3 regions of the Candidatus Pantoea rara genome follow, and region 1 is predicted to be linked to each of the others. Evidence: predicted binding sites of a transcription regulator. Region 1 holds the regulator's gene; each other region holds the start of a gene.
What was found. Region 1 encodes PhoB, which activates phosphate uptake and scavenging genes when phosphate is short. Its sites were predicted from a motif close to CTGTCATAAAACTGNCNNAT; they were not measured.
Positions count from the first base shown of each region.

Region 2: the regulator PhoB is predicted to act here: its motif matches at 779-798, upstream of ugpB (sn-glycerol-3-phosphate ABC transporter substrate-binding protein UgpB).
Region 3: the regulator PhoB is predicted to act here: its motif matches at 1,115-1,134, upstream of glpT (glycerol-3-phosphate transporter).

Region 1 covers NZ_CP194942.1:3,092,664-3,094,936, forward strand. Annotated here, with positions in the region: gene phoR (phosphate regulon sensor histidine kinase PhoR) at 1-827, opposite strand, end outside; gene phoB (phosphate response regulator transcription factor PhoB) at 843-1,532, opposite strand; gene sbcD (exonuclease subunit SbcD) at 1,730-2,273, shown strand, end outside.
Region 2 covers NZ_CP194942.1:335,086-337,358, forward strand. Annotated here, with positions in the region: gene livF (high-affinity branched-chain amino acid ABC transporter ATP-binding protein LivF) at 1-491, shown strand, start outside; gene ugpB (sn-glycerol-3-phosphate ABC transporter substrate-binding protein UgpB) at 892-2,208, shown strand; gene ugpA (sn-glycerol-3-phosphate ABC transporter permease UgpA) at 2,264-2,273, shown strand, end outside.
Region 3 covers NZ_CP194942.1:3,800,271-3,802,543, reverse strand. Annotated here, with positions in the region: gene glpT (glycerol-3-phosphate transporter) at 1-969, opposite strand, end outside; gene ACR8BF_RS17915 (carboxylate/amino acid/amine transporter) at 1,345-2,205, shown strand.

The DNA of each region.
Region 1 (2,273 bases):
TCTTTCAGATCGATTGCCGGTGCAGCTTCAATGCGCGACAGCGTCAGCAACTGTTTGACCAGGCTATCCATACGGCGCGTCTGCTCCGACATCGTGTGCAACGCTTTGCTGCGGGAAGGCTCGCTCATCACCGAGTCGTTCATCATCTCCAGATAGCCCTGCAGCACCGTGAGTGGCGTGCGTAACTCATGGCTGACGTTGGCAAAGAAGTTGCGGCGCGCCCCTTCCAGCTGATGCATCTGCGTCACATCACGTGCCACCAGCAGCCACTGCCCTTCGCTGTAGGGCATGACGCGGAATTCCATATGAAGTTTGTTGTTCAGCACCAGCGTCAGCGGCTTGTCAAAATCGCGCTGGCGAAGATAACGGGAAAACTCCGGATAACGCAGCAGATTGAGGATGTTCTGGCCATTATCTTCTGGCCAGCGCAGACCCAGGTGCTGCTGGGCCAGGCCGTTACACCAGAAAATGGTGCCCTCTTCCGTGGTCAGGATCACCGCATCCGGCAACGACTCAGCACCGCTGCGGAAACGTTTGATCAGATTACCGAGTTCACGCCGCCGTCGCCGGTTGCGCAGCTGCATCTGGTAAAGACCATAAAACAGCGGTTCCCAGCTGGCACGCCCGGCGGGCGGCGTCATGGTGCGGTCCAGCCACAGCCAGTGCGACAGCCGCATCAGATTGTGGAAATGCCATAACAGCACCATGACCACGCTGAGCAGCAGCCACCAGGGCAAGCCGCCAGACAGCATGCCCAGCAGCGCCGCAGGCAGACAGGCCAGCAGCAGTTCTGTCAGTAATCTCTTCCAGGAGAGGCGTTCCAGCACGGTTAAAGCTCCGTCTTAGTAGCGGGCAGAGAAACGATACCCTGTTCCACGGACGGTTTGTACCATGCGATCGTGGCCGGAGACTTCCAGCGCTTTACGTAAACGACGGATGTGAACATCGACAGTACGATCTTCCACATACACATTGGTGCCCCAGACATGGTTCAACAGTTGTTCGCGGCTGTAGACGCGTTCCGGGTGGGTCATAAAGAAGTGCAGCAGCTTATATTCGGTAGGGCCCATCTCCAGCGGGGTGGTTTCGGACATCACACGATGTGAAGAGGGATCCAGACTCAGTCCCTGCATCTCAATCACCTCTTCCACCGCCATCGGTGAAATACGGCGCATCACCGCTTTAATTCGCGCCATCAGCTCTTTGGGTGAAAACGGCTTGGTAATGTAATCATCGGCGCCCACTTCCAGGCCGCGTACCCGATCTTCCTCTTCACCGCGCGCGGTGAGCATCATCACCGGAATATCGCGGGTCATCGCCTCACGTTTCAGATGCTTGATAAACTGAATACCGCTGCCACCGGGTAACATCCAGTCCAGTAAAATCAGATCGGGCCAGGGTTCAATCAGCTTGCCAACGGCACTGTCATAATCTTCCGCCTCGATTGGCTGATAGTCGTTCTGTTCCAGAACAAAACATAACATTTCACGGATGGGGGCTTCATCCTCCACAACCAAAATGCGCTTAGCCATTATTACTCCTGCTGATTATGACGGCTGTCACTGAGATTCGCGGCGCCATTATGCGTCAGATTTGTGACACTTTTATGAAAAACATAACCTGCCTGTAACGCCGTTGGTAATCATTTATGACAGCGCAGCGACAATTTTTTGCTTTGGCCGCAGAGCCAGTATAATCGCCGGGCGAATCACAACGGCAGGGACTCATCATGCGCATCATTCATACTGCGGACTGGCATCTGGGGCAGTTCTTTTACAACAAAAGTCGGGCAGCCGAGCATCAGGCGTTTCTCGACTGGCTGTTGATCCAGATTGAACAGCATCAGGTGGATGCACTGATTATTGCAGGCGATCTGTTTGATACCGGCACGCCGCCCAGCTACGCCCGCGAGATGTTTAACCGTTTTGTGGTGGCGCTGCAGCCCACCGGCTGTCAGCTGATTGTGCTGGCGGGCAACCACGATTCCGTGGCGACACTGAATGAGTCGCGCGAACTGCTTGCCTGTCTCAACACCCGGGTGATCGCCACGCCCCAGGAGCAGGATGATGTGCTGCTGCTCAACACCCGCCAGGGCGAACCTGGCGCGCTGCTGTGCGCCATTCCCTATCTGCGGCCGCGCGATATCCTGCGCAGCCGTGCGGGTCAGTCGGGTCGCGACAAACAGACCTCGCTGCTGGAGGCGATCGCCCATCACTATCAGCAGCGTTTCGCCGCTGCCCAGGCGCTGGGTTATGCGCTGCCGATTATCGCCA
Region 2 (2,273 bases), 1.2 Mb from region 1:
CGCGCATCATGCGTGAAGCGATTGCCATCGTGCCAGAGGGACGGCGGGTATTCTCGCGTATGACGGTGGAAGAGAACCTGGCGATGGGCGGCTTTTTTGCCAGCCGACCGGACTATCTGACGCGGATTAAGCGCGTATATGAACTTTTTCCGCGTCTGGAAGAGCGTAAAATCCAGCGCGCCGGAACCATGTCAGGTGGCGAACAGCAGATGCTGGCGATTGGCCGTGCGCTGATGAGCCAGCCGCGCCTGCTGCTGCTGGATGAACCGTCGCTGGGACTGGCACCGATCATCATTCAGCAGATTTTCGATACCATTGAGCAGCTGCGCAGCGAGGGGATGACGATTTTCCTGGTAGAGCAGAATGCGAATCAGGCGCTGAAGCTGGCGGATCGGGGCTATGTGCTGGAGAACGGGCATGTGGTGCTTGAAGACACCGGTGCAGCGCTACTCTCCAACGAAGCCGTCCGCAGCGCGTACCTCGGAGCCTGATGGGGCACGGCCTGGCTTACTTGCCAGGTTCGGGTTGGGCAGTGCTCGCCATCCTCACGTACTATGTGTACGCTCCGGTGGCTGCGCGCTGTCCGCCCGCAACCTGCCTGCGCCGCCGACGGCCTTAAATATCGGTGTTGGTGGAGCCGCAATTAGCGTTTGAGTGAAGTGTAAACCCGCATCGCACGTTTTCACTTCCTGATCGCTCTGCCATTTATGTAACTAAAAACGGGCCGCGTGGGCGTTTTGCCGCCGCGCTGTCTGCATCCTCTTTTCCTCTCTTTCGCCTGTCATCTGGCTGTCATCTGGTTGTTATTAATCCGTCATTTCCCCGTGTCATGTTACTTCGCGAAACAGAAATCCGTGATTTCACGCGTATTTACCTGCACAGGAAAATTCTATGTCCGTCGTTACCTTTCGTCGTAGCCTGATGAGCGCGCTGCTCGGTCTGACGCTCAGCAGCCATGCCATGGCCGCCACTGAGATCCCTTTCTGGCACTCCATGGAAGGCGAGCTTGGCAAAGAAGTGGATTCGCTGGCACAGCGTTTTAACGAGACGCATCCCGATTACAAAATTGTTCCGACCTACAAAGGTAACTACGAGCAGAGCCTGGCAGCAGGGATTGCGGCAGTGCGTAGCGGCAAGGCGCCTGCCGTACTGCAGGTCTACGAAGTCGGTACGGCAACCATGATGGCCTCAAAAGCGATTGTGCCGGTGCATCAGGTTTTTAAAGACGCCGGAATTCCTTTCGATGAAAAACAGTTCGTGCCAACGGTAGCGGGCTACTACAGCGACAGCAAAGGTCAGTTGATCTCTCAGCCGTTCAACAGCTCAACGCCGGTACTCTATTACAACAAAGATGCCTTTAAGAAAGCGGGTCTGAACCCGGACCAGCCGCCTAAAACCTGGCAGGAGCTGGCGAGGGATGCCGCCGCACTGCGTAAATCGGGCATGAGCTGTGGCTACGCCAGCGGCTGGCAGGGCTGGATCCAGATTGAAAACTTCAGCGCCTGGCATGCTCTGCCGGTCGCGACTGAAAACAACGGATTTGACGGGCTTGATGCGGTGCTGGAGTTCAACAAGCCGGTACTGGTTCGTCATATCGAACTGCTGGAAGCGATGAACAAGAAAGGGGACTTCACCTACTTTGGCCGCAAAGATGAGTCCACCGCTAAGTTCTACAACGGCGACTGCGGTATCACCACCGCCTCATCCGGTTCACTGGCTGATATCCGTCACTATGCCAAATTCAACTTCGGCGTTGGCATGATGCCGTATGACGACACCGTGCCAGATGCGCCGCAGAACGCCCTGATCGGCGGTGCCAGCCTGTGGGTGATGAAAGGCAAAGATGCGGCAACCTACAAAGGCGTGGCCGAGTTCATGCAGTTCCTGGCTAAACCGGAAATTGCTGCGGAATGGCACCAGAAAACCGGCTATCTGCCGATTACTACCGCCGCCTACGAGCTGACGAAACAGCAGGGCTTCTACGATAAGAATCCGGGTGCGGATATCGCCACCCGCCAGATGATGAACAAGCCGCCATTGCCGTTCACCAAAGGGATGCGTCTGGGCAACATGCCGCAGATTCGTACCGTGATCGACGAAGAGCTGGAAAGCGTCTGGACCGGCAAACAATCACCGCAAAACGCGATGGATAACGCAGTGAAACGCGGCAACGAGCTGCTGCGCCGCTTCCAGCAGCAGGTGAAGTAATCTCCCCTTGCGGGCCAGCGCAGGCTGGCCCCTCTCTTCTGACGTCAGGTACGCCATGTCTTCAT
Region 3 (2,273 bases), 710 kb from region 1:
CGCACCGCGATTACCGCGGAAGACTTTGTCTGACATCCAGCCGCACAGCAGCGTGCCCGGAATCCCCGCATATTCATACAGGAAGTAGGCCCACGACGATTTATCCAGCGTGAAGTGTTTTACTTCGCGTAGATAGGTCGGCGACCAGTCGAGAATGCCGTAGCGCAGCAGGTAGACAAAGACGTTGGCGAGTGCGATGTACCACAGCAGCTTATTCGGAAGCACATACTTCATGAAGATCTGTTTTGCCGTCAGCTCCTCTTCGTGGCTGGCATCGTAGTCAGGCGGATAGTCGTTTTTATACTCTTCAACTGGCGGCAGACCGCAGGATTGCGGCGTATCGCGCATCAGCGCAAAGGCCAGAATTGCAATGGCAATCGCTCCAAACGCTGGCATGTAAAGTGCTGCTTTCCAGTCGTTGAACCAGGCCATGCCGAGCAGGAACAGCAGCGGCGGAATACCGCCGCCCACGTTATGCGCACAGTTCCAGACCGAGACAATCCTGCCGCGCTCCTTCTGCGACCACCAGTGAACCATGGTACGTCCACAGGGTGGCCAGCCCATGCCCTGGAACCAGCCGCAGACAAACAGCAGCACGAACATCACCATGATGCTGGACGTCGCCCAGGGAACAAATCCCATAATCAGCATCACTGCTGCTGCCAGAATCAGGCCAGCCGGTAAGAATACGCGCGGGTTTGAGCGGTCAGAGACCGAGCCCATGATGAATTTTGAAAAGCCGTAAGCAATGGAAATACCGGACAGGGCAAAGCCGAGATCGCCGCGTGAAAAACCCTGCTCCACCAGATAGGGCATGGCGAGTGCGAAGTTTTTTCTGACCAGGTAGTAGGCCGCGTAACCAAAAAAGATCCCGATGAAAATTTGCCAGCGCAGGCGACGGTAGAGCGGATCAACGTGATCCTCCGCCACCTGCGGCTGACGTGGTGCAGGTTTAAAAATGCTCAGCATCAGTGAGGCCCTCCAGGGCACATTATGGTTTTTAATTCCCAGCAGGTTGGGGCAGGAAAAGAGCAGAACAAAATGGATACAGAATGTTCCATTTCGCGCAAAGAATAGTGTTAGTTGCACAACGGTACTGTGATGAATGACACATTTGTTACAGTTTTATTACATTCTGTAGCGAAAGTGATCACGCCATGGATTATTTCGCGCATTTTATCTGGCTGAAAATCCATTACGTCGACAGTTATGTCATTGAGTGTAAGCAGTCTATCCAGCAGACCTTCTGATTGCCTGGTTTATAATCACATGTCAACCAGATTTCACAGCCTGAAAGTGGCACATTGTTTACACTGACAGCCTGTTCATTTCAGGGTCGTCGCCGTGTTTTTATTGATTATTACCACCATTCTGTGGGCCTTTTCGTTCAGCCTGATTGGCGAATACCTTGCCGGACAGGTAGACAGCTGGTTCTCTGTACTGATGCGTCTGGCGCTGGCTGCGCTGGTGTTTTTACCGTTCCTGCGCTGGCGTGGCCATCGCCCTTCAACGCTGCTGCTTTATATGCTGGTCGGGATGCTGCAGCTGGGAGTGATGTATCTGCTGAGCTTCGAAGCTTACCTCTATCTTAGCGTGTCAGAGTTCCTGCTGTTTACGGTGATGACGCCGCTCTATGTGACGCTGATTTATGACCTGATCAGCCGTCGTCCGCTGCGCATCGGCTATATCTTCAGCGCCCTGCTGGCGGTGGCTGGCGCAGCCATTATTCGCTATGACAAAGTCAGCGATCATTTCTGGTTTGGCCTGCTATTAGTACAGCTGGCAAACATCTGCTTTGCGGCGGGAATGGTGGGCTATAAGCGTTTGCAGGAGACCCGTCCTATGCCGCAGCACACGGCATTCTCCTGGTTCTATCTGGGTGCGGTGTTAATTGCAGTGATCGCCTGGTGTGCCTGGGGCAATCCGCAGAAGTTGCCGACCACCTCATTGCAGTGGGGCATTCTGGTCTGGCTGGGCATCGCCGCTTCCGGTCTCGGCTATTTTATGTGGAACTACGGTGCGACGCAGGTCGATGCTGGCACGCTGGGCATTATGAATAACATGCACGTTCCCGCCGGATTGCTGGTGAATCTGGCTATCTGGCAGGAGAAACCGCACTGGCCGAGCTTTATTGCAGGCGCGCTGGTGATCCTCGCCTCGCTGTGGGTGCATAAGCGCTGGGTGGTGGGGCGTAGTGACCGGTAATCATTGGGTGCTGGGACAAACCGTTGCTGTAGCCGGACTGCGGCCTCCCGGGCTGGCGCGTCCGATCG